One region of the Antrihabitans spumae genome, then DNA from elsewhere that is predicted to be linked to it. Evidence: riboswitches for the same ligand, from Rfam matches in the RefSeq annotation. Region 1 holds a riboswitch; the other holds the start of a gene.
What was found. A riboswitch is a leader RNA that binds a small molecule or an ion and turns the genes downstream of it on or off. The one in region 1 is predicted to bind thiamine pyrophosphate.
Positions count from the first base shown of each region.

Region 2: another riboswitch for thiamine pyrophosphate. It lies ahead of ACHIRB_RS29585 (TenA family protein); the one in region 1 lies ahead of thiC (phosphomethylpyrimidine synthase ThiC).

Region 1 is NZ_JBIMSN010000008.1:95,843-99,246, forward strand. Features, by position in the region: gene thiC (phosphomethylpyrimidine synthase ThiC) at 1-1,290, opposite strand, end outside; TPP riboswitch at 1,281-1,388, opposite strand; gene ACHIRB_RS02285 (GNAT family N-acetyltransferase) at 1,555-1,884, shown strand; gene ACHIRB_RS02290 (MarR family winged helix-turn-helix transcriptional regulator) at 2,081-2,524, shown strand; gene ACHIRB_RS02295 (exodeoxyribonuclease III) at 2,546-3,361, opposite strand; gene ACHIRB_RS02300 (hypothetical protein) at 3,404-3,404, opposite strand, start outside.
Region 2 is NZ_JBIMSN010000155.1:48,104-51,507, forward strand. Features, by position in the region: gene ACHIRB_RS29575 (ABC transporter permease) at 1-166, opposite strand, end outside; gene ACHIRB_RS29580 (ABC transporter substrate-binding protein) at 144-1,175, opposite strand; gene ACHIRB_RS29585 (TenA family protein) at 1,192-1,872, opposite strand; TPP riboswitch at 1,860-1,953, opposite strand; gene ACHIRB_RS29590 (carboxylesterase/lipase family protein) at 1,989-3,404, shown strand, end outside.

The DNA.
Region 1 (3,404 bases):
GTAGGTGATGACGCCGACCTTCACGTCATCGCGATTGGGCAGGCCAAGGTGCTCCTTGGGCGTCACGTAGCAGAGCATGGCCGTGCCTGCTTGCGCGATGATTGCCGCCCCGATCGCAGAGGTGATGTGGTCGTATGCCGGCGCGATGTCGGTGGCGAGCGGACCGAGCGTATAGAAGGGAGCCTCTTCGCACAGCTCTTCCTCCAAGCGCACGTTCTCCACGATCTTGTGCATGGGGACATGACCCGGACCTTCGATCATTACTTGCACCCCATGTGATTTCGCGATCTTCGTGAGCTCTCCGAGAGTTCGCAGTTCCGCGAACTGGGCGGCGTCGTTGGCGTCTGCGATCGATCCGGGTCGGAGGCCGTCGCCGAGGGAGAACGTCACGTCGTACTCTCGCAAGATTCGGCACAGATCGTGGAAGTGGGTGTACAGGAACGATTCTCGATGGTGAGCAAGGCACCACGCGGCCATGATCGACCCGCCGCGGGAGACGATTCCCGTTACTCGCTTGGCAGTGAGAGGTATGTAGCGCAACAGCACGCCGGCATGAACCGTCATGTAGTCGACACCCTGCTCACATTGCTCGATCACAGTGTCGCGGTAGATCTCCCACGTGAGGGCAGCTGGATCGCCGTTGCATTTCTCGAGTGCTTGGTAGATCGGAACGGTGCCGACCGGCACGGGGGAGTTGCGCATGATCCATTCGCGGGTTTCGTGAATGTTCTTGCCGGTCGACAGGTCCATGATGGTGTCGGCGCCCCATCGGGTAGCCCACACCATCTTGTCCACTTCGTCGGAGATCGACGACGTGACAGCCGAGTTGCCGATGTTGGCATTGACCTTCACTGCGAAACGCTTGCCGATGATCATCGGTTCGCACTCGGGGTGGCGATGGTTCGCCGGTATCACCGCGCGTCCGGCAGCGACCTCGTCGCGTACCAGTTCTGGTGAAAGTCCCTCTCGCGCAGCGCAGAAGTGCATCTCATCGGTGATTGTGCCCGCGCGGGCCCAGCTGAGCTGCGTCGCGGCGCCGTCGATCGGTTCCGATTTCGTCCAATGGTTGCGCAGTTTCGGAAGCCCGGCAGTGACGTCGATGTCGACGTTCGTATCCGTGTATGGACCCGAGGTGTCGTAGAGATCGTGATGATCCCCGTTGGTCAGGTGGACGCGACGGATCGGGATTGCCAAGCCCGCGCTGTGTGCAACGTCGATGTAGACCTTGCTGCTGCCTTCGATCGGCCCCGTCGTGACAGAGCGATCGTTCGAGATAGAGGTGTCCCTCATAGCTTCTCCCTACGCCGGCATTATCCGGTCAGGTTCGTACGGTCGACGGCCCTAGCCGTCCTCTCAGCCCGCTGGTGCGAGCCCCCGTGGATGTGTAGTTGTCGCCGCGCGTTTCGGCCCGACGGTGTCGACCGTAACGCAGACGTTTCATCCAGTCGATGACAAGTCCCGCTCCGCACTGTTGAATAGTGGCGTGCATCACAGCGTCAACGTTGTCGCGGGTGGGGATCGATCGGCTCGACAAGTTGATGGTGGAGGCTTTACATGCTGTCGGATGCAATCACTACGGAAATCGTGGTCAACGCCGCGCAGAGCCGTTTCGAGCTGTGGCTCAATGGCGATTTGGTCGGCATCATGGGGTTCTACGAGAGCGAACTGACCAAGGGCGGGCGTGCGGGCAGACCGCTGATCGTGTCGTTTATGCACACCGTGATCACCGAGGATTTCGGCCATCGCGGTCTTGCCGGTGTGCTCGTTCGTGGCGCGCTCGATCATGCAAGGGTCTACGGCTGGAAGGTTCGTCCTGTGTGCACCTACGTCCAGCGGTTCGTTGCAGACAACCCGGAGTATCGCGAGGTTGCCGTTCCGCTCTGACCGAACGCCGAGTGCATAGAAATGCAGGCAGCTGACGGCGAATCTGCCTGCACAACTATGCGTTCGGAGACAGTGACAAGTAGCGATCGGCCGATGCTGATCGCGAGGCCGAGAGGGTCGCAGTCGGGTAGTCGCTTCGGGGTAGAGGATGGACCGGGTGACGACAATGTGACCGGCATACGCCAGAATCGGACAAATGGACCAGCAGGCTCTTGGGGAAGCAGCAGAGTTGTACTTGTCGCTCGGTCGGATAACCCGGGCATTGCGCCGATCCGGTGACGCCGGATCACTCAGTCCCGGAGTTGCTTCCGCGCTGGCAACGCTTACTCGAAGTGGGCCGGCCAGGCTCGGTGACCTCGCCGCTGCAGAACGGGTGACGCCACCGACGATGTCGCGGATCGTTACCGCGCTCGAGAAGTCCGGTTACGTTGTGCGACAGGCCGATCCCGACGACGGCCGCGCCTCGCTCCTGCAGGCGACCGACAGTGGCGAAGCGCTGGTCAACGGCTTGACGTCGTCCCGTATTCAGAACTTCGCAGTTGCTCTGGAGCGATTGGACAAGTCGCAGCGAGCGGCGCTGATGGCTGGGATGTCCGCACTCGAAGAGGCTCTCCTCGAGCCACTGGAACCCGCGCAATAGCTCAGCTGTTAGAAAACCCGGCTATTCGAATTCGACGACAACGGGTGCGTGATCGCTTGCCCCGGTGCCTTTGCGTTCCTCGCGGTCGATCAGCGCTGCCGTCGCTCGTGCTGCCAACGCGGGCGAGGCGAGCACGAAGTCGATCTTCATACCTTCCTTGCGAGGGAATCGCAGCCGCGTGTAATCCCAGTAGGTGAACACGCCGGGACCAGGCGCGTAGGGACGGACGACGTCACTGAAGCCGGTGGTCACGAAGGCGTCGAACGCCGCGCGTTCCTGCGGCGTCGTGTGGGTCTTGTCGGCGAAGTATTCGACGGACCAGACGTCGTCGTCGGTCGGCGCGATGTTCCAGTCGCCGACCAGTGCGATCTGAGCGGCAGGGTCGTCGGCGAGCCACTTCTCGGCGTTGTCGTGCAGGCGCGCAAGCCAATCGAGCTTGTACTCGAAGTGTGGATCGGTCACTGCCCGACCGTTGGGGACGTACAGGCTCCACACCCGGACACCACCGCAGGTCGCGGCGATTGCGCGCGAGTCGACGACCGGTTCGGCGAACAGGGTGTCGGCCGCGTCCCGATCGAAGCCGGGTTGGCCGTCGAACGCGATCTGGACGTCTTCTAGACCGACGCGTGACGCGATCGCAACGCCGTTCCACTGATTGATCCCGGCATGAGCGACCTCGTAGCCTGCCGCGTCGAATCGGTCATAGGGAAACTGGTCGTCGCGGCATTTGGTTTCCTGCAGCGCGAGGACGTCGATATCGGACCGGTCCAGCCAATCGACGACGCGATCCAGTCGAGAGCGAACGGAGTTGACGTTCCACGTAGCGAGTCTGAGCACTCAGGGATCTTGTCAGTTGCGACGCTCGGGCGCAGCAGCGATT
Region 2 (3,404 bases), on a different contig from region 1:
TGGCAATGACGTCGCGCTGCGCCCACCCCTGGGTCACTACCCGCCACGGCGACGGCAACAGTTGTGGCCGTACATCGTTGACGGAGACGTAGACCTGCCACGCCGCGAACAGGGCGGCGAGGCCGACGAACGCAGGGACGACCCTACGGACCGCTGAGGTACTCATTGGTGAAGTACGTCGACCAATCAGGTTCGGTGGTCAGCGGTTTGCCGGACTCGTCGACGAGCACGCCGTGTTGGAAGAGGAAGCGCGAGTAGCCCGTCCACTGTTCGAGCGTTTGGGTCCCGACCTTCCCTGAGCTGTCCTTCATGAACTTGTCGGACAGCATCTGCTGGCTTTCCTTGATCAGCGGTTCGTCGGTGAACGCACCGGGGTTCGCGTCGATGAGTAACTGCGCGCCCTTCGCCGGGTCGTCGGCTGCGAGTTGATAGCCCTTCTGCAACGCCTGCACGAACTTCTTTGCCTGCTCCGGATGTTCTTTCAGCCAGGTCTGATTGCCGTTGATCACGATGGCGTAGGCATCGGGAAAGCCGAAGTCGGAGTAATGGAAATACTTGAACGGTGTCCCGCGGTGCTCGGCTTCGATGCCCTCCCACGCGAAGTAGGGGACCGTGAAGTCGGCCTCGCCGGAGTACACCGACTCGTACGCGGAGGTTCCGACGGTCACATTCTTGAAGTCGCCGGTGCCGCCGTCGTTGCGGATGACCTGGCGCAGCGTTTCGATCTCGCCCGCATCGCCGAAACCGGCATAGATCTTGCCGTCCAACGTTTTCGGGCTGGACAGGTCGGCACGGTCGGCGCGGACCCCGATCGCAGTCGCCCAGTGCTGCAGTGGCGCGAGCACCGAAACCGTATCGGTACCTGCCGCTTTCGCGAACGTGGCGGAATTCTGGAAGCTGACCCCGAACTCGGCGTTGCCCGAATCGATCAGCGAATCAGGCGATGCCGTGTTGTACGGCAGAATCTCGACGTCGAGGCCGGCATCGCGGAAGTAGCCCTCCTGCAACGCAACATAAAGTCCGGTGTGGTTGGTGTTGGGCGTCCAGTCGAGTGCGAAACGGATCGTGTTCGGGTCTGCGTCACCGTTGTCGGAGCACGCGGTCAGCAGCGACACCGCGGACGCCGTCACGACGGCTCCGGTCAAAATCCGGCGGAGCAAAGAGTGGCGGTTCATGGTCGGAAGTGTCCTTTCAGGCGGGCCACGGCTGCGGGTGCAGCGCCGTGTCCCAGAACAGAAGTTCGTAGCGGGAGGCGGTCACGAAAGCAGTGCTCATCGCGTCGCGCTCGGCGTCGGATGCGGCGTCGGCTGCCGCATCGACAAGTTCGCGGGCTTTGGCGACTTCGTCGTGGAAGTCCTGGTTGTCGTAGGTGGTGACCCACTGGGCATACGGATGGCCGGGATCGGCCGCGAGCACCCCCTGCGCGCTCGCGGCGAGGTCGCGCCCGACCTCGGCGTAGATCCAGAAACACGGCAGCACCGCTGCTGCCGCAACCGCGTATGGCTCGGTCGCCGCCGTCGCGATCAGGTACGAGACGTAGCCGAGACACGCGTTGGACGGCGCAGGCAATTCCCCGGCTGCTCCCAAAGTCCCGCCCGAAAGCAGGCCTTCGTGCAACGACAGTTCGACGGTTGCCGACGTCGCTGCAGCCTGCGCCCAGAACGCGGCGGTGACGGGATCCGGTGCACGCGCCGCAAGCAGCGCCAATGCCTTGGCGTACCCGGCGAGATAGATCGCATCTTGTTCGATGTAGGTGCGGAAGACGTCGAGCGGCAACGTGCCATCGCCGAGTCGGCGGAGAAACTCCAACTCGTCGATTGCAGCGCGTAACTGCTTCGTCTCGTCCCACACACGGTCGGTAAAGCGGGCCATGACATCCCTTCGTCAGCATTACCTGCATCAGGTTCGCGGGTCTTATCTCAGCTCCAACCTGGAGCACCCCGTGTCAGTCAGGCGAGGGTAGCAGGCTGGTCGCTTACCCTGGTTTCATGGATGCCGAACCAGCGGTCGTAGTGACAGACGACGCCCAAGCGGTTGCCGCCGAGGATTCTGCAGCGGCGGCACCGATCGTGCGGATCTCGTCGGGAGAGATTCGTGGTCGGCGGGACGGGGAGACGCTCTCGTGGCGAAGTATTCCGTTCGCCGAGCCGGTGTCGGGTCCGCTGCGGTTTCGGAGTCCACGCCCGCGCACGCCATGGGACGGGGTGCGCGATTGCACGGAGTTCGGTCCGATCGCACCACAGGGTGTCGACAACACGGTCCCGATCGACGCGGGACTTGTACCGGGCGAAGACTGCCTGTGGCTCAACATCTGGACCCCGGCAACCGACAGCGATCCGCGGCCGGTCATGGTGTGGATCCACGGTGGCGCCTACTGTCTCGGCAGCTCGGCGCAGAAGCTGTACAACGGTCGCCAACTCGCTGAACTCGGCAACACCGTCATCGTCACCGTGAACTACCGGCTCGGCGCGCTCGGGTTCCTCGATCTCAGTTCCTTCTCGACGCCGGAAGCGACCTTCGAGTCGAATCTCGGTCTGCGCGACCAGATTGCGGCATTGGAGTGGGTCCGCGAGAACATCGCCGTCTTCGGTGGCGATCCGACGAACGTGACGTTGTTCGGCGAATCGTCGGGTGCCGGGTCTATCACGACGCTGATGACGTCGCCGCGTGCCGAAGGCCTGTTCCATCGCGCGATCGTCCAAAGCCCGCCGGCGACGTCCGTCTACGGACCCGAGCGGGCCGCCCGCGTCGCCGCACGGTTTCTGGAGATTCTCGAGCTACCCGCCGAGCGTGCGCACGAACTCTACGACCTACCGATCGAGGAGATCATCGTCGCGAGCGATGTCCTCGTCGACGAGATTCCTGCCAAAGTCCCTGGCACCCTTGCAACTGCACCGGTTGTGGACGGCGATCTGGTGCCGCGCTATCCCGTCGCCGCGTTCCAGAAGGGGCTCTCGCACCGCATACCGCTGATCATCGGGACCAACCGCGACGAGGCCGCGTTGTTCCGGCTGATCAGGTCAGCGCTGATGCCGGTGACGCCGGACGCGGTGAACGAGATGTTGCGGGTGATCGCCGCCGACCATCCGACGCTGTCGCACGAGCGTCTCGCCGAGATCATCGCCTTCTACCCGGATGCCGGTAAATCCAAAGGTGCACAGGCAATTTCGAGCGACGCAGGGTTTCGGATGCCGAGCATCTGGGTTGCCGAAGCGCACAGCAGGCATTCCCCGACCTGGTTCTATCGCTTCGATCAAGCGACGCCGATGTTGAAAGCTGCCCGCGTCGGCGCGACCCATGCGACCGACTTGCCCTACGTGTTCGGCAGTTTCGGCACGATGAACATAGACCCGACGTTCTGGCTCGGTGGCCGCAAGACCGCGATGGAGGTGTCAGGTCGAATC